4 regions of the Cronobacter dublinensis subsp. dublinensis LMG 23823 genome follow, and region 1 is predicted to be linked to each of the others. Evidence: predicted binding sites of a transcription regulator. Region 1 holds the regulator's gene; each other region holds the start of a gene.
The links. Region 1 encodes CRP, which controls carbon source genes, mostly activating them, when cyclic AMP is high. Its sites were predicted from a motif close to ATGTGANNNNNNTCACAT; they were not measured.
Positions count from the first base shown of each region.

Region 2: aaeR (HTH-type transcriptional activator AaeR) is a predicted target of CRP. The motif match lies at 1,813-1,830, and genes of this name have one in related genera.
Region 3: AFK67_RS17725 (glycine dehydrogenase) is a predicted target of CRP. The motif match lies at 2,066-2,083, and genes of this name have one in related genera.
Region 4: bhsA (multiple stress resistance protein BhsA) is a predicted target of CRP. The motif match lies at 2,731-2,748, and genes of this name have one in related genera.

Region 1 covers NZ_CP012266.1:4,078,512-4,082,921, forward strand. Annotated here, with positions in the region: gene AFK67_RS18955 (phosphoribulokinase) at 1-706, shown strand, start outside; gene AFK67_RS18960 (OsmC family protein) at 763-1,167, opposite strand; gene crp (cAMP-activated global transcriptional regulator CRP) at 1,476-2,108, shown strand; gene AFK67_RS18970 (YccS/YhfK family putative transporter) at 2,174-4,258, shown strand; gene argD (bifunctional acetylornithine/succinyldiaminopimelate transaminase) at 4,259-4,410, opposite strand, start outside.
Region 2 covers NZ_CP012266.1:415,462-419,871, reverse strand. Annotated here, with positions in the region: gene aaeB (p-hydroxybenzoic acid efflux pump subunit AaeB) at 1-523, opposite strand, end outside; gene aaeA (p-hydroxybenzoic acid efflux pump subunit AaeA) at 529-1,461, opposite strand; gene aaeX (p-hydroxybenzoic acid efflux pump operon protein AaeX) at 1,469-1,672, opposite strand; gene aaeR (HTH-type transcriptional activator AaeR) at 1,848-2,792, shown strand; gene tldD (metalloprotease TldD) at 2,828-4,273, opposite strand; gene yhdP (AsmA2 domain-containing protein YhdP) at 4,359-4,410, opposite strand, start outside.
Region 3 covers NZ_CP012266.1:3,829,300-3,833,709, forward strand. Annotated here, with positions in the region: gene AFK67_RS17705 (DUF4310 family protein) at 1-78, opposite strand, end outside; gene AFK67_RS17710 (DUF4311 domain-containing protein) at 89-865, opposite strand; gene AFK67_RS17715 (DUF4312 family protein) at 888-1,190, opposite strand; gene AFK67_RS17720 (SFCGS family glycine-rich protein) at 1,194-1,556, opposite strand; gene AFK67_RS17725 (glycine dehydrogenase) at 1,573-1,914, opposite strand; gene cybC (cytochrome b562) at 2,221-2,607, opposite strand; gene pmbA (metalloprotease PmbA) at 2,665-4,017, opposite strand; gene yjgA (ribosome biogenesis factor YjgA) at 4,124-4,410, shown strand, end outside.
Region 4 covers NZ_CP012266.1:1,758,725-1,763,134, reverse strand. Annotated here, with positions in the region: gene mfd (transcription-repair coupling factor) at 1-1,217, shown strand, start outside; gene ldtC (L,D-transpeptidase LdtC) at 1,351-2,325, shown strand; gene bhsA (multiple stress resistance protein BhsA) at 2,388-2,645, opposite strand; gene AFK67_RS08055 (TetR/AcrR family transcriptional regulator) at 2,897-3,526, shown strand; gene AFK67_RS08050 (glycine zipper 2TM domain-containing protein) at 4,159-4,410, opposite strand, start outside.

The DNA of each region.
Region 1 (4,410 bases):
AATTCGCAAGGCGCGCGATCTGGGCCGCCATATCAGCTATTTCGGCCCGGAGGCGAATGATTTCGGCCTGCTGGAGCAAACCTTTGTGGAATACGGCCTGACCGGCAAAGGGCAGTCGCGCAAATATCTGCACACCTACGATGAAGCCGTGCCCTGGAACCAGGTGCCGGGCACCTTTACGCCCTGGCAGCCGCTGCCGGAACCGACCGACGTGCTGTTTTATGAAGGCCTGCACGGCGGCGTGGTGACGCCGCAGAACGACGTGGCGAAGCATGTCGATTTACTGGTGGGCGTGGTGCCTATCGTCAACCTGGAGTGGATCCAGAAAATGATCCGCGATACCAGCGAGCGCGGGCATTCCCGCGAGGCGGTGATGGACTCCGTGGTGCGTTCGATGGAGGATTACATCAACTACATCACGCCGCAGTTCTCGCGCACGCATATCAACTTCCAGCGCGTGCCAACGGTGGACACCTCTAACCCGTTCGCCGCCAAAAGCATTCCGTCGCTCGACGAAAGCTTCGTGGTTATCCATTTCCGCAACCTGGACAATATCGATTACCCCTGGCTGCTCGCGATGTTGCAGGGCTCGTTTATTTCGCACATCAATACGCTGGTGGTGCCGGGCGGCAAAATGGGGCTGGCGATGGAACTCATCATGCTGCCGCTGGTGCAGCGACTGATGGAAGGCAAGGAGATACAGTAACGCCGTATCGATAAGCCGTTGGGCGGGTCAGCGCAGCGCCGCCCGCCGTCACACGCTTACCCTTCTGTCACTTCGTACGAATGGGTAATATTCACGCCCTTGCCAAGCATCAAGGCGACCGAACAATACTTCTCCGCCGACAGGTCTACCGCACGCGCAACCGCCGCATCTTTCAACTCTTTACCCGTCACAACGAAATGCAGGTTGATATGCGTAAACAGGCGCGGCGCCTCTTCGCGACGCTCGGAGGTGAGCTTCACTTCGCAGTCGGTCACGTCGTGACGGCCTTTTTGCAGAATAGAGACCACGTCGATCGCGCTGCAGCCGCCGGCGGCCATCAGCACCATTTCCATCGGGCTCGGCGCTTTGTCGCCGGAGTTGCCATCCATCAGGATCTGGTGCCCTGACGCCGACTCGCCCAGGAAGGTTAAGCCTTCCACCCATTTCACTCGTGCGTGCATGATAATCGCTCCAGGCTATTCATTTTACTGACAGATTACTCGGCCCCGTCATAAGAGGCAACGGAAGGCGACCTGCGTCAAGCTGAAACGAGACAACAGGAGACACCTGTGAAAAGCTATGCTAAAACAGTCTGGATGCAGCGGCGATACATTGATGTTACGCATGTATGCAGAGGAGAGACAATTTATCGGCTGCGACGTCCACGGACAGCCAACTTCCCTGGATGCGGGAAGATGATGATTGCAAAGCCAGACAGGGGTTACGCGCCCTGTCTTTGGAGCCAGTTTAAAACAGAGGATAACCGCGCATGGTGCTTGGCAAACCGCAAACAGACCCGACTCTTGAATGGTTCTTGTCTCATTGCCACATTCATAAGTATCCATCTAAGAGCACGCTGATTCACCAGGGTGAAAAAGCGGAGACGCTGTACTACATCGTCAAAGGCTCAGTGGCAGTGCTGATCAAAGATGAAGAGGGCAAGGAGATGATCCTCTCGTACCTGAACCAGGGAGACTTCATCGGCGAACTGGGTTTGTTCGAGGAAGGTCAGGAGCGCAGCGCCTGGGTTCGCGCTAAAACTGCCTGTGAAGTGGCTGAGATCTCTTACAAAAAATTCCGTCAGCTGATTCAGGTAAACCCGGATATTCTGATGCGTCTCTCTTCGCAGATGGCGCGTCGCCTGCAGGTCACCTCTGAAAAAGTCGGTAACCTGGCGTTCCTCGACGTGACGGGCCGCATCGCGCAGACGCTGCTGAATCTCGCCAAACAGCCGGACGCCATGACTCACCCGGACGGCATGCAGATCAAAATCACCCGTCAGGAAATCGGCCAGATCGTGGGCTGCTCCCGCGAAACCGTGGGCCGTATCCTGAAGATGCTTGAAGATCAGAACCTGATCTCCGCGCACGGAAAAACCATCGTGGTTTACGGAACCCGCTAAGGTTCCTGAAAAAAACGGCGTGTCGCTTCGGTAACACGCCGTTTTTGTTTCTATACTTCTCCCCTATGTGGCGTCGTCTTATCTATCACCCTGAAATCAATTACGCTTTGCGGCAAACGCTGATCTTAAGCCTGCCGGTCGCAGTGGGATTGCTGCTGGGTCACTTACAACAGGGGCTGTTGTTCTCGCTGGTGCCCGCGTGCTGCAACATTGCCGGTCTCGATACCCCGCATAAACGCTTCTTCAAACGGCTCATCATCGGCGCGTCGCTGTTTGCGTTAAGCAGCCTCGCCGTGCAGTTTCTGCTGTTGCAGGCGGTGCCGCTGCCGCTCATTCTGCTGATGCTGGCGCTGCTGCTCGGCGTGACAGCGGAAATCAGCCCGCTGCATGCACGCCTGTTGCCCGCATCGCTTATCGCGGCGATTTTCACGTTAAGCCTCGCCGGGAATATGCCCGTCTGGCAGCCGATGCTGCTCTATGTTCTCGGCACGCTCTGGTATGGCGCGTTTAACGGCTTCTGGTTCTGGCTATGGCGCGAACAGCCACTGCGCGAGTCGTTAAGCCTGATTTATCAAAGCCTCGCCGACTACTGCGAGGCTAAATACAGCCTGCTGACGCGCCATACCGACCCGGAGCAGGCCTTGCCGCCCCTGCTGGTGCATCAGCAAAAAGTGGTGGATCAGATAAGCCAATGCTATCAGCAGTTGCAGATGCTGGCCGCGACCCGACAGAACGGCTACAAGCGCCTGCTGCGCGCCTTTCAGGTGGCGCTCGATCTCCAGGAGCATATCTCGGTCTCGCTGCATCAACCCGGTGAAGTGCAAAAGCTGGTGGAGCGCAGCCACGCTGAAGAGGTGCTGCGCTGGACGGCGCAAACCGTGGCGACGCGCCTGCGCACGCTCTCCGACGATATCCTCTATCACCGCTATTCGCGCCGCTTCACGATGGACAAGCAGATCGAGGCGCTCGCAAAAATCGCCCGCCAGCACCCTGACAACCCGGTCGGGCAGTTTTGCGAATACCATTTCAGCCGCATCGCCCGTGTGCTGCGTACCCAGCGCCCGCTTTATGCCCGCGATTTAATGGACAACGGTCAGCGCCGCCTGCCGCTCCTGCCCGCGCTGAAAAGCTATCTGTCGTTCAAATCGGCGGCGCTGCGCACGGCGGCGCGGCTTGGCGTGATGCTCGCGGCGGCGGGCCTGCTGGCGAGCGTGTTTCAGCTGCCGAAGCCGTACTGGATCCTGATGACGGTGCTCTTTGTTACGCAAAACGGCTACGGCGCGACGCGGGTGCGCATTCTGCACCGGGCGGGCGGCACGCTCGCCGGGCTTATCATTGCGGGCATCACGCTGCATCTGAACGTGCCGCAGGGCTATACGCTGCTCGGCATGCTGCTGGTGACGTTAATCAGCTATCTCATTATCCGGCGTAATTACGGCTGGGCGATGATTGGCTTCACCGTGACGGCAGTCTATTCGCTGCAACTGCTGACGCTCAACGGCGAGCAGTACATCGTGGCGCGCCTGATAGACACGCTGACAGGCTGTCTTATCGCCTTCGCGGGCATGGTCTGGCTCTGGCCGCAGTGGCAAAGCGGCCTGTTGCGCCAGAATGCGCACGACGCGCTGGAAGCCGACCAGGAGGCGCTGCGCCTGATCCTGAGCGACGATCCGCAGCCCGCGCCGCTCGCCTGGCAGCGAATGCGCGTCAACCAGGCGCATAACGCGCTCTATAACTCGCTTAATCAGGCGATGCAGGAGCCGGGCTTTAACAGCCAGTATCTGGAGGATATGCGCCTGTGGGTGACACACAGCCAGTTTATCGTCGAGCACATCAACGCGATAACGACGCTGGCGCGCGAGCAGTCCTCGCTGACGCAGGAAACGGCGGCGCGCTACTTACAGGCCTGTGAAATCGCGCTGCAACGCTGTCAGCAGCGGCTGGAATATGACGCGCCGGGCGAGACGCAAAACGAGGCGGTGCTGGAGGGCGAAGAGGTATTGCCGGAAGGGCCGCTCAGCGTGATGGAGCATCACCTGCTGCGTATTCTCGATCATCTGCGCACCATGCACACGATCTCTTCCGTGGCGTGGCGCCAGCGGCCCCACCACGGCATCTGGCTCAGGCGGCGCCTGAGCCAGTCACGCTGATTAGCCGTTCACCACGCGCGCCGCCGCGCGGGCAAAACGGGCCATGCCTTCGTCAATGTCGGTGCTCTCCACCAGCAGCGACGGCGCGAAACGCATCACGTCCGGCCCGGCGTTAAGCACCATTACCCCCTCGGCTGCTGCCGCGTAGAGCA
Region 2 (4,410 bases), 770 kb from region 1:
CTTTTTTAATCGAGCGCGGCGAAAATAACAGGTCGGCGATAATCGCGCAGAAGATCCCAAGCACGATTTCACTACAGCGCTCCAGCGCGAACTGCGGCGCTAGCAGCGGCTCGGTCTGAATGGTGATGACAATAATCAGCGCCGTGTAACCCGCAAGCCCCCAGGCGTAGGAGTTTTCCACTTTCACCAGCGAAGAGACCCAGGTGCAGAAACCTGCCCAGACGCAGCAAACCGTCAGCATCACGACCGGCGCGCGGATCGTGCCGATGATAATCACCAGCGCGGCGAGACAGCCGATAAACGTGCCGATGATGCGTAGCATGCCGCGATAGCGGATAGCGCCGGACCAGGGCTCGCCGCCCGCCGCGAATGCCGGGCCCGCCGCCACGATAGCGGCGGTCAGCACCGCCCAGCGCGGCGTTTCCAGCTGAAAGTGAAACCCGACAAACAGCGCCAGCACAATCGCGGTGGCGAGTTTTATGGCAAAGCGCAGATGCCGGGGATCGATAGACAGGAAGCCCATAGCGGTTAACCGAATTCGCGCAGGCGGTGCATCAGCTTGTTAAAGGCCGATTCGTGGCTGCGGTCGCGGTCGCGCTCGCCGGTCACGACCACGGTCGCCGTGGTGCCGGAAGGGTAAAGATTACCGGGCTGTTTATCGAGGCGAATGCGCACCGGCACGCGCTGGGCCAGACGCACCCACTCGAGGTTGGAATCGACCGTCGCCATGCCTTTATCATCGCGGGTGCTGCTGGCGTTGGTGACGCCCGCCGACACGCTGTCGACGGTGCCGTGCAGCACGTTATTGCTGCCAAGCGGCGTTATCTCCACGCGGAACCCCGGACGCACGCCTTCAAGCTTGGTCTCTTCCATATACGCCTGAACGTAGAAACTGTTCTGTTTGACCAGCGCCACGGCGGTGGAGCCGCGCGTGATAAATTCGCCGGTATAGACGTTAAGGTTAGTGACCCAGCCATCCGCAGGCGCGCGGATCACGGTGCGCTGGAGGTCGAGTTTCGCCAGGTCGCGCGTCGCCTCGGCTTTCGCCAGCTGATGCAGTACGGTTTGCAGGACGTTATTGGCCTGGTCAATCTCTTCACGCGACATCGCCTGGATGCCCAGTTGGTTACGACGACCCGCCTCGCGACGTTTTTCATTCACCAGCGCCTGATAATAGGCGACATCGGCTTCCGCTTCTTCCAGCGACTTCTGGTAGCGCGGTTGGTCTATAGTGAAGAGCACCTGATCTTTCTTCACCAGTTGGTTGTCATGCACGTCGACCGACGTGATAAGCCCGGCGACGTCGGGCGCAATGGCGACCACGTCGGCGCTAAAGCGCGCATCGCGCGTCCAGGGCGACTCGGTATAAAAACTCCAGGCGCGGAAAATGGCGATGAAGGCGAGCACGACCAGCACCACGGTGATGGCTGTGCGGGTTATTTTTGTTGTTAGTACTTTCACATCAACCTCAGACAAACAAGCGCGACAGCAGATAGAACAGACAGCAATAGAGCGCCGTATTGAATAACGCCGGATGCCAGACAAAATCGTAGATCCCGGTCGGGATCAGCGCACGGCGCACCAGCCAGAAAATCGCCAGCGACAGCAGAAGCTCAAAAAAGATCGGCGGAAAGGACAGACCGAATATCACAATGACCGGAAAAAGACTCATGTTGACCTTGATTTGCGTGCAGGCGATTGATTTATAAACTATATTCCGCAACGAGTGACCAGGAATGGCCGGGCGAGAGTGCGGCGGTAGTTATATTGGAAATAATATATTAGCGTAACTGATAGTAAGTTATCTATGATATGTGATCTAAATCACTTTTAAGCCAGAGTGAATAATGGAACGACTAAAAAGAATGTCGGTGTTCGCCAAAGTGGTGGAGCTGGGCTCGTTTACCAGCGCCGCAAGGCAGCTTGAGATGAGCGTCTCCTCTATCAGCCAGACCGTCTCGAAACTGGAAGACGAGTTACAGGTCAAACTGTTAAACCGCAGCACCCGCAGTATTGGCTTAACCGAAGCGGGCCGGATCTACTATCAGGGCTGCCGACGCATGTTGCATGAGGTGCAGGAAGTCCACGAACAGTTATACGCGTTCAACAATAGTCCTATTGGCACGCTGCGCATCGGCTGTTCTTCAACCATGGCGCAAAATGTGCTGGCCAGCCTGACGGCAGGCATGCTACGCGACTATCCGGGGCTGTCGGTCAATCTGGTCACCGGTATTCCCGCGCCGGATCTGATTGCCGACGGGCTGGATGTCGTTATCCGCGTGGGCGCACTCCAGGACTCCAGCCTGTTCTCGAAACGCCTGGGTTCCATGCCGATGGTGGTCTGCGCGGCGAAGAGCTATCTCGCCCAGGCGGGTACGCCGGAAAAACCTGCCGACCTTGCCAACCATTCATGGCTTGAATATAGCGTGCGTCCTGACAACGAATTCGAGCTTATCGCCCCGGAAGGCATCTCGACCCGCCTGCTGCCGCAGGGCCGCTTTGTCACCAACGATCCGATGACGCTCTCCCGCTGGTTAAAAGCAGGCGCAGGTATCGCGTATGTACCGCTAATGTGGGTGATCGATGAGATCAATAGCGGCGAGCTGGAGATCCTCTTTCCACGCTACCAGTCCGATCCGCGGCCGGTCTACGCGCTTTACACCGAAAAGGACAAGCTGCCGCTCAAGGTGCAGGTCTGCATTAACGCGCTGAACGATTATTTCGTGAAGGTGGCGCAGGTCTATCAGGAGATGCGGGGGAGAAACGGAAAGGGAAAAGAGAGCCGCGCGTAATCTCGCCCCTCGCAGTGGAGGGGCGAACAGAAGGCTTACGCGGTACCGCCGACCGTGAGGTTATCCACTTTCAGCGTCGGCTGACCGACGCCCACCGGCAGGCTCTGACCCTCTTTGCCGCAGACGCCGACGCCGTTATCGAGCTTCACATCGTTGCCCACCATCGAAATCTGCTGCATCGCCTCGATACCGGAGCCGATAAGCGTCGCGCCCTTCACCGGCTTCGTTACTTTCCCTTTTTCAATCAGGTAGGCTTCAGAGGTCGAGAAGACGAACTTACCGGAAGTAATATCCACCTGGCCGCCGCCAAAATTCGGGGCGAAGATACCGTACTCTACAGACTCGATAATCTCCTGCGGCGTCGATTTCCCGGCCAGCATATAGGTGTTGGTCATACGCGGCATCGGCAGGTGCGCGTAAGATTCACGGCGACCATTACCGGTCGGCGCAACGCCCATCAGGCGCGCGTTAAGCTTATCCTGCATGTAGCCTTTCAGGATGCCGTTCTCGATAAGCACGTTGTACTGCCCCGGAACGCCTTCGTCATCAATCGCCAGCGAGCCGCGACGGTTGGCAAGCGTGCCGTCGTCGACAACGGTGCAGAGTTCAGAAGCGACCAACTGGCCCATCTGACCACTGAATACCGACGTGCCGCGACGGTTGAAATCGCCTTCGAGACCGTGACCGACCGCTTCGTGCAGCAACACGCCAGGCCAGCCCGCGCCCAGCACCACCGGCAGCGTACCGGCGGGCGCCGCGACGGCGCTCAGATTGACCAGCGCCATACGCACGGCTTCACGCGCCCAGGCCTCGGCACGTACTTCGCCGTCGGTATCTTCCATAAACCACTCGTAGCCAAAACGTCCGCCGCCGCCGCTGGAGCCGCGCTCGCGCTTGCCGTCGTCTTCCACCTGCACGCTAACCGAGAGACGCACCAGCGGACGCACATCCGCCGCCAGCGTGCCGTCGGTCGCAGCAACCAGAATCAGTTCATAGACGCCGGTCAGGCTCGCGCTAACTTCCTGCACGCGCTTGTCTGCCGCGCGCGCGGCGTTATCGACACGGCGTAAAATATCGAGCTTCTCTTCACGGCTCAGGCTCTGCAGCGGATCGAGCGTAGTGTAGAGCGGGGAATACTCCACGGCGCTCAGGGTCTTGATGCGCCCTTCGCCCTGCTCGCGCACGATGCTGCGCGCGGCCTGCGCGCTCTGCGTCAGCGATTCAAGGCTAATCTGGTCGGCATAGGCGAAGCCGGTCTTCTCGCCGCTGACGGCGCGCACGCCCACGCCCTGGTCGATATTGTAAGAGCCGTCTTTAATGATGCGGTCTTCTAAAACCCAGGATTCGTGATAACTGGACTGAAAATAGAGATCGCCGTAATCCAGGCGACGCTCATAAAGCTGGCCCAGGATGGAGAAGAGATCCTGATGGCTCAGGCCATTTGCAGACAGTAGCTGCTCACTTACCAGGTTCAGACTCATTGTTTGCTACTCTCATGGTCCTGCCCGCACGGGCAATGAAAAAGGTTATCAGGCGAGCTTGCGGTAATTCAGCCGCGGCGTCAAATCATTGCGCCACTTCCGCGCGCGGCTGGCGCATCACCTCATTGATTTGCGGC
Region 3 (4,410 bases), 250 kb from region 1:
GAACACGCCGGAGGAGAGCAGGCCGACGAAGATCGGGAATGACCAGTCGGCGTACCAGAAACCTTTGTTCTCTTCCATTACGCGCTCCTTATTTGCCGCTCAGCGAGTTGTGGATAAGACTGAGCCAGTCCGGCACGGTCAGGTGGAAAGATTCGATCATTTTCATGTCGAAGCCGCGGAAGAAGGCGCTCAGCACAAACAGCAGCACAATGGCGACCATCATCACTTTGGTGACGCGGTTCCAGCCGCTCTCCTCGACGCCTTTGCCGATAAGAATGCCAAGCACCAGGCCCGGTACGGCGTTGCCCATAATCAGCTGCGCCGCGCCGCCGAAGACGGTAGCCCAGAAACCCGATTTTTTACCGGCGTCGATAGCGGCCAGCCAGAAAATCACCGGCATGACTGTATTCACAAGCAGGTTGGCGGCAGGCACCAGCACTTTGACGGCGGTCACCTGTAAGGCTTCCGGCACGGCAGAGGCCGTGGTATTCAGGAACGTGACGACCGCCATGCCGATAAGCCCGCAGGCGATAGCCATTTTTTTCGGATTGTGCAGGGTTTCGCCGAGGTTGCGGTTTTTCACCATCAGCGCCGCCGCGCCCCAGTTGGGGATAATGCGGTGGTCCACATCCTGCGTGAACGCGCCCGCCGCGACGGACGAGGCCCAGGCGTTAAAGAAGAACCCTAACCCAAAGGAGAAATGCGAGGCCGGATCGCCTTCGCAGGCGTTCAGCTCGCCGAGGGTACGAAAGGCGCCCATCCCCTGCGTGGTGGGCGCATGAAACATGCGTGCGGCCCCGGCGCCCACGCCAACGCCGACCAGGCCGCCGATGATGAGCGATTTTATTAAAATTATCAGGAACATTCGTCTGCCCTTATAGTAACGATCAGCTGTGTTGCGTGACGAAATCCACCTTGTCGAGATTGATGGCGGTCACGTTGACGGTCACCTCCAGCGCCACGCTGAAAGTCCGTCGTTCCCGGCGCAAAAAGAAAAACAGAAACGCTTCTTTGCGCACCGTTTCCCGCGCATGAACAACCTGCACCTCCTGTGGCTCAATGCGCAGTAAGATGTGCGGCGAGGCTTTCATCACCGCCGCCTGAACCTGATTTAAGGCATCGGCAAACGCGCGTGCGCGTGCCTCGCCTTTGCCTTGCACCGTCACCGTGGTGGTGAATTGTTCTTTCATACGTTATGCGCCGTATTTCTTTTTCCAGGCTTCCACCAGCCGCTCGCCCAGCTCTTCTTTATCCATAAAGCCGAAGCCCAGCACATTGCAGCCCTCGTTGATGGCGGTGACGCCCTCTTCGACAGAGCGCATACCATATTTGGCTTTGTACCCATGTTTGGTTTGCGCGGTGATAGCGCCTGCGCCGCCGCTGCCGCAAAACGAGATGCCGAACGTCGCGCCTTCGGTTTTCATGACGTCGCCAAGCTTCATATCTGCCGCCACACCCGGTACCACCACGGCGCGTCCGCCCGCCTTTTCGACCCCCGCCGCCACTTTCTGGCCTTTGCCCAGACGATCGCCAATCACTACCGTAATCTGTTCCATGGTTCGCTCCTGAAGGTTAAAGATTCTCTTTCGCTACCTCGAAGTGCACCGACAACAGCCAGGCCTCTTCATCGGGCAGGTTGCCGAACTGCGCCACAATTTCACGCGCAAGCGTCATAGAGGCTGGGGAGATCTCCTCAAACAGGCTCTCTTCGACTTCCGGCAGCGGCTCGCCCGTCACCGCGCGGTGCGCCATGGCCCGCACATGCGAGCTGAGCATCTGCCGCTGCACGGCGTTCGGCGCTATCTGGTGACGTTCGAGCAGCGCGTAAACCTCGCCAAGCATCCGCTCGGCAAGCGTCGCGGCGCATTCCGTGTGTTGACATCCCGCGTTGTTCATTACCGCTCCGTTATTCACTCTGCATACCTGGTTGATTGCGCTGAAGTCACAGTAGCGGCGGGTGTTAAAGGTTTGTAGCGAGTTGTTTTCCACTTCGAAGTGGAAAGGAGAACGGCGGCAGTGATCCGTCCCACATAAAATCTGTGAATAGATATAAATCACTAGATAAATGTGATGAATGTCACCAGGTGGGGGGTCAGCAGACCGGAAAAGAAAATATCGGGCTTGCGACGCCGCGCGTGAAAGACAGCGGTGAATAAGCGTTGCTTATGGCAGTGGGAAAACGAGGGGAACGCGGCGGCGAACCGCCGCGCAGAAAGGGGCTTAACGGTATTTCTTGTGATAGGTGTTGCGGGTGGTTTTGAAGTCTTCGGCGCTCACCTGCGCCTCTTTGATTTTGCCTTCATCAACCAGCTTCAGCGCGCCGTCAATCTGGCCTACCAGCGTGTCGAGACCGTGGCGGAAATCTTTCATTTCCGGGCTGTCAGCCGGTTTATCTTCAAGTTTCGGCGGGGTTTCCTTTTTGGCTTCCAGCGCCGCCTCACGCATTTTCGTGAGCGCCGTTTTCATCTCTGCCGCATCGCTGGTTTTCTGCACGACTTTCAGGTTTTCATTGAGGGTGTCCATGTTGTCTTCCAGATCCGCCCACGCCGCGGCGCTGGTGAACAACAGAGAGGAGACCGCTAACATCGCTAACGCTTGCTTACGCATTGACTCACCTTTTTATTGTTATGACGAAAAAAAGGCGCCGCAACGGGCGCCCTTGCCTTACTCACCGGCGATTTTCATCTCCGGCAGCAGTACTGAACCACACTGAATATTGCTACGTGTTTCAATATCGTCACCAATGGTAACCATATTGCGCCACATCTCTTTGAGGTTGCCGGCGATGGTGATTTCGCTCACCGGATACTGGATTTCACCGTTCTCCACCCAGAAGCCCGCCGCGCCGCGCGAGTAATCGCCAGTGATGCCGCTGACACCCTGACCCATCAGCTCGGTCACGACAAGACCGGTACCCATCTCTTTCAGCAGTTGCTCAAAGCTCAGGCCGCGCCCGTTGATGCGCCAGTTGTGGATGCCGCCCGCGTGACCAGTGCTTTTCAGCCCCAGCTTGCGCGCGGAGTAGTTGGTAAGCAGCCACTGTTGCAGCACGCCGTCTTTGATAATGTCGCGGCGCGAGGTCGCCACGCCTTCGCTGTCGAACGGCGTTGAGGCGAGACCTTTGCGCAGGTGCGGATGCTCTTCAATGGTCAGCCACTCCGGCAGGATCTGTTTGCCGAGCGAGTCGAGCAGGAACGTCGATTTACGGTATACCGCGCCGCCGCTGATCGCGCCGACCAGATGACCAAACAGCCCGGTCGCCACTTCGCGGCCAAAAATCACCGGCGCTTTCATGGTCGGCAGTTTGCGCGGCGAGAGGCGGGACAGCGTGCGGCGGGCGCACTCTTCACCGACCCACTCCGGCGATTCCAGATCGCCCAGCGCGCGGCCGATGGTGTAGGCGTAGTCGCGTTCCATGTCGCCGTTTTCTTCCGCGATAACGCAGCTGGAGAGCGAATGGCGCGTCGAGCTGTAGCTCTGCAGCATGCCGTGGCTGTTGCCGAACACTTTGATGCCGTAGTGACTGTTAAAGCTGCCGCCTTCGGTGTTGGTGATGCGTTTATCCGCTTTTAAGGACGCCTGTTCGGCGCGCGCGGCGTACTCGATAGCCTGTTCCGGTTCGATTTCAGCCGGGTGGAAGAGGTCGAGATCCGGCGCGTCAAAAGCCAGCAGATCTTTTTCCGCGACGCCTGCGTACGGGTCGGGCGAGGTGTAACGGGCGATATCCAGCGCCGCCTGTACGGTACGGGCGATAGCGTCCGGGCTTAAATCGGTCGACGAGGCGCTGCCTTTGCGGTTCTGATGATAAACCGTGATGCCAAGCGCGCCGTCGCTGTTGAACTCGACATTCTCCACCTCACCGTAGCGGGTGCTGACGCTAATGCCGGTCGTTTTACTGACCGCCACTTCCGCGCCGTCCGACTTGCCGGACGCCAGCTCCAGCGCCTGAGAAACCGCCTGTTCCAGCGCTTTGCGCTGCGCTTCAACTTGTGTGATTACTTTCATCGCGAGTGCCATAATGTAAGGTGAAACTTCAAAGCCACATTTTGTGAGTCTAACAGAGAACCATTTCGCAGTGCGCGCCTTAACTGGTAGTATTAGCCTCTTTTTTGAGGAGCCTGAGATGACAAAGCAGCCCGATGACTGGCTCGATGAAGTGCCCGATAACGAAAACGATGACGACGATGATGAGATTATCTGGGTCAGCAAAAGTGAAATTAAACGCGATGCCGAAGAGCTGAAGCGCCTTGGCGCTGAACTGGTGGATCTCGGTAAAAACGCGCTGGAAAAAATCCCGCTGGATGACGATCTGCGCGCGGCCATTGAACTGGCGCAGCGTATTAAGAAAGAAGGCCGCCGCCGCCAGATGCAGCTTATCGGCAAAATGTTGCGTCAGCGTGACGATGAGCC
Region 4 (4,410 bases), 2.1 Mb from region 1:
CGATGCGCGCCGACGTTGATATCCTGACGCTTACCGCGACGCCGATTCCGCGCACGCTTAACATGGCGATGAGCGGCATGCGCGATCTGTCGATTATCGCCACGCCGCCCGCGCGTCGTCTGGCGGTAAAAACCTTCGTGCGCGAGTATGACAACCTGGTGGTGCGCGAGGCAATCCTGCGTGAAGTGCTGCGCGGCGGGCAGGTCTATTACCTTTACAATGACGTTGAAAATATTCAGAAAGCCGCCCAGCGGCTGGCGGATCTGGTGCCGGAGGCGCGTATCGCCATCGGCCACGGCCAGATGCGCGAGCGCGAGCTGGAGCGGGTGATGAACGATTTCCACCACCAGCGCTTCAACGTGCTGGTCTGCACCACGATTATCGAAACCGGTATCGATATTCCGACCGCCAACACCATTATCATCGAGCGCGCCGACCACTTTGGTCTCGCGCAGCTGCACCAGCTCCGTGGCCGCGTGGGCCGTTCGCACCATCAGGCTTACGCCTGGCTGCTGACGCCGCCGCCGAAGGCCATGACCACCGACGCGCAGAAACGTCTCGAAGCTATCGCCTCGCTGGAAGATCTGGGCGCCGGTTTTGCGCTGGCGACGCACGATCTGGAAATTCGCGGCGCGGGTGAACTGCTGGGCGAAGATCAGAGCGGCCAGATGGAAACCATCGGCTTCTCGCTCTATATGGAACTGCTGGAAAACGCCGTCGATGCGCTGAAAGCCGGTCGCGAGCCGTCGCTTGAAGATCTCACCAGCCAGCAGACCGAAGTGGAGCTGCGGATGCCCTCGCTGCTGCCGGAAGCCTTTATCCCGGACGTCAACACGCGCCTGTCGTTCTACAAGCGCGTTGCCAGCGCCAAAAAAGAGCAGGAGCTTGAAGAGATCAAAGTCGAGCTTATCGACCGCTTTGGCCTGCTGCCGGATCCGGCGCGCAATCTGCTGGATATCGCCGCCCTGCGCCAGCAGGCGCAGAAGCTGGGCGTGCGTAAAATCGAGGCAAACGAGAAAGGCGGCACCATTGAGTTTGCCGAGAAGAACCATGTTGATCCGGGCTGGCTTATCGGTCTGCTGCAAAAAGAGCCGCAGCATTACCGCCTCGACGGTCCGACGCGCCTGAAGTTCTTCCGCGAGCTTGACGAGCGTAAAACCCGTATGGAGTGGGTGCGTCAGTTTATGGCGCAACTCGCCGAGCACACCCTGCCGTAATCCACCACGCCCCGCTCAGGGGCGTAACTTTACAATCCTTTGCAATCGTCCAGGGTTTCCCTGGACGAACCCCCGCCATACTTCTCTCTTTATCGATAAATTACAAAAACTTCTCGGCCTTTGGGATCTGTAAATGAAAAGAGAAAATGCGCGTTTTACCCGCTGGCTGTCCTGGCTGGCTTTCGCCGCGAGCGTGACGCTTGGCGCAAGCCACGCGATGGCGAATACGTACCCGCTACCGCCGCCTGGCAGTCGGCTTATCGGCGAAACCCTTTACCATACGGTCGCCGACGACGGCGGCTCGCTGGAAGCGATCGCCAAACGCTATAACGTCGGCTTTCTGGCGCTGTTGCAGGCCAATCCGGGCGTCGACCCGTATGTGCCGCGCGCGGGCAGCGTGCTGACTATTCCGCGCCAGATGCTGCTGCCGGACGCGCCGCGCGAAGGCATTCTGATAAACCTCGCCGAACTGCGGCTCTACTACTTCCCGCCCGGCGAAAACAGCGTCACTGTCTACCCGATAGGCATCGGCCAGCTTGATGGCGACACGCTGACGCCTACGATGCAAACGTCGGTCTCGCAAAAACGCGCTAACCCCACCTGGACCCCGACCGCCAATATTCGCGCGCGCTATAAAGCCCAGGGCATTGACCTGCCGCCGGTAGTGCCTGCCGGGCCGGATAACCCGATGGGCCATCACGCGATCCGTCTCGCGGCTTACGGCGGCGTGTATCTTCTGCACGGTACGAATGCGGATTTCGGTATCGGGATGCGCGTAAGCTCCGGCTGTATCCGCCTTCGCGATGACGACATCAAACATCTGTTCCGCGTGGTGCCGGTCGGGACGCGCGTGAATATTATCAATGCGCCGGTGAAAGCGTCGGTCGAACCGGACGGACGTCATCTGGTGGAAGTGCATCAGCCACTGTCAAAACGGATTGAGGACGATCCGAAGACGCTGCCGATTGTACTGAACGCGGCGCTGACGGCGTTCCAGTCTGCGCCGCAGACCGACCGGGACGTCATGGAGCACGCGCTGCTCCTGCGTTCCGGCATACCGGTCAACGTCACCACGCACTCGCCAGAACCCGCCCCTGACGCCATCTGAGCCCGGAACGAAAAAAGGCCCTGTCCAGTGACAGGGCCTTATGCTGTGTAAAGCGCTTCGGCTTATTTATAAATAACCGCCGTGCCGTGCAGGGTGTTCGGGCCATTTGCCGACGTGATGCGGAAGGATTTCGCACCGGCTTCATCCGCTTTTTGCGCCAGCTCAGCTTCCAGCGACGACAGGTTAGTGCCAGCGGTGGCGGAGATAGTACCGACTTTCTGCTGGCCTGCAGGGGTTGACTGGACCTGGACTGCAGCAACGCTTGCGAATGACAGTGAACTCAGGATGGCGGCGGCGAATAGCATGTTGACGTTTTTCATAGGGTAACCTTTTTTATCAGTAAGACGGACAGGTAACAGTGGGTCGTTAAGATTATTTAATTAACGATCGATAGTAAAATGATAGTTGTGATCTGCATCACCTGTCAATATTATTCTTAACGATCGTTATTTTAATGTTATCTTCACGCCTCACCGGCCATGAAAACCACATCCGGCGCGGTTTTGCTGGTACTCCCGAGGCAAAAAGGGGTATTTTGGAGGCAGGTTTGATAAAGAGGTTAAACGGCACCATGACAACAGACACCCAAAGTTGTGCAAAAAAAAGCCGTGGCCGACCGAAAGTGTTCGACAGGGAAGCGGCGCTTGATAAGGCCATGGCACTATTCTGGCAGCACGGCTACGAAGCCACGTCGCTGGCGCATCTGGTCGAAGCGACTGGCGCCAAAGCGCCGACGCTGTACGCGGAGTTCACCAATAAAGAGGGGCTGTTCCGCGCCGTACTCGACCGTTATATCGCGCGTTTTGCGCAGCAGCAGGAGACGCTGCTGTTTCGCGCCGATAAACGCGTCGGAGAAGCGCTGTACGACTATCTCTGCGCGGTGGCAAACTGCTTTGCCAGCAAAGAGACGCCCGCAGGCTGCTTTATGGTGACGACGTCCGCGGCGCTCGCCGCATCGTCAGACGAGATCGCCGCCACGCTCAAGGCGCGTCACACGCAGCGCGAAGCGATTCTGCTGCGTTTTCTGAGCGAGCGGCAGGCCCAAAACGAAATTCCGCAAGAATGCAACCTGCCCGCCCTGGTACGCTTCATCAGTTGTCTGGTGCATGGTATGTCAGTGAGCGCGCGCGAAGGCGCCACGCAGGAAGAATTAATTCAAATTGTGAATATGACCATGCGGTTGTGGCCGCACCTCCTGTAAAGCACCCCACTGCCACCTGAGAGCGGCTCCTGCCGCTCTCTTTTTTCATATTAATTCCATGAATCATCGCCGTTTCGCTGAAGGCCCTTCTGTGCTGTTTATTAATAGGAAATAACTGGCAAATATATCCTCCAGAGTCGCTACTCTTTGATCGTCATAAAAATGATTATTCGTGTGCTAATTAATTAGCACCATCAATTATTAGAACTGGAGTTATTTACGTCATGAAGACGGGGCCATGCAGGGACGAGGACGTTTTTCCACACAGTATCCGTGGTGTATCAAGTTTCAAAGAGGGAAGACAAGAGACGCGTTTTGGCTATACACCTACAGAAGGAAGATGAAAATGGCTTTGCTATTACCATTATTTAAGGTGTTAATAGTAATAACATTGTTATTTGGCCTTTGGTTGTTCTGCGGTGGTTCTATTCTTTATGCATTTTTGTCAGTGCTGATCACTGGTTTTATTTTATTCAGACAACACAGTGCTATGTAATTCAAACGCTCATGCCTCGCCTTCAGTGACGCATGAGCGTTTTCGCTTTTGCGCGCCGTGAATCTAATCGGCAGACATAAAAAAGCCCCTCTGCCTGAGTGCAAGAGGGGCAATGGTGCGTAACGCTATTTTATTTTCAGGTTTTCTGATTCAGTACCAGCTGTCCGTTGCTGTCGAGCGGAATACGGCTGCCCGGATCGTTGTCCATACGGATTTTGCCCTGCTCTTCCCCGATGCGGTACGTCACGTCATAACCCAGCATTTTCTCTGATTTGTCATAGACGGTTTTGCAGCGCTGCTGCTGCGTGGTGTAGGTATCACCCTCCTGCAGATGGCCCTGGATCTGGTTGCCGGCATAGCCGCCGCCCAGCGCGCCCACGACCGTCGC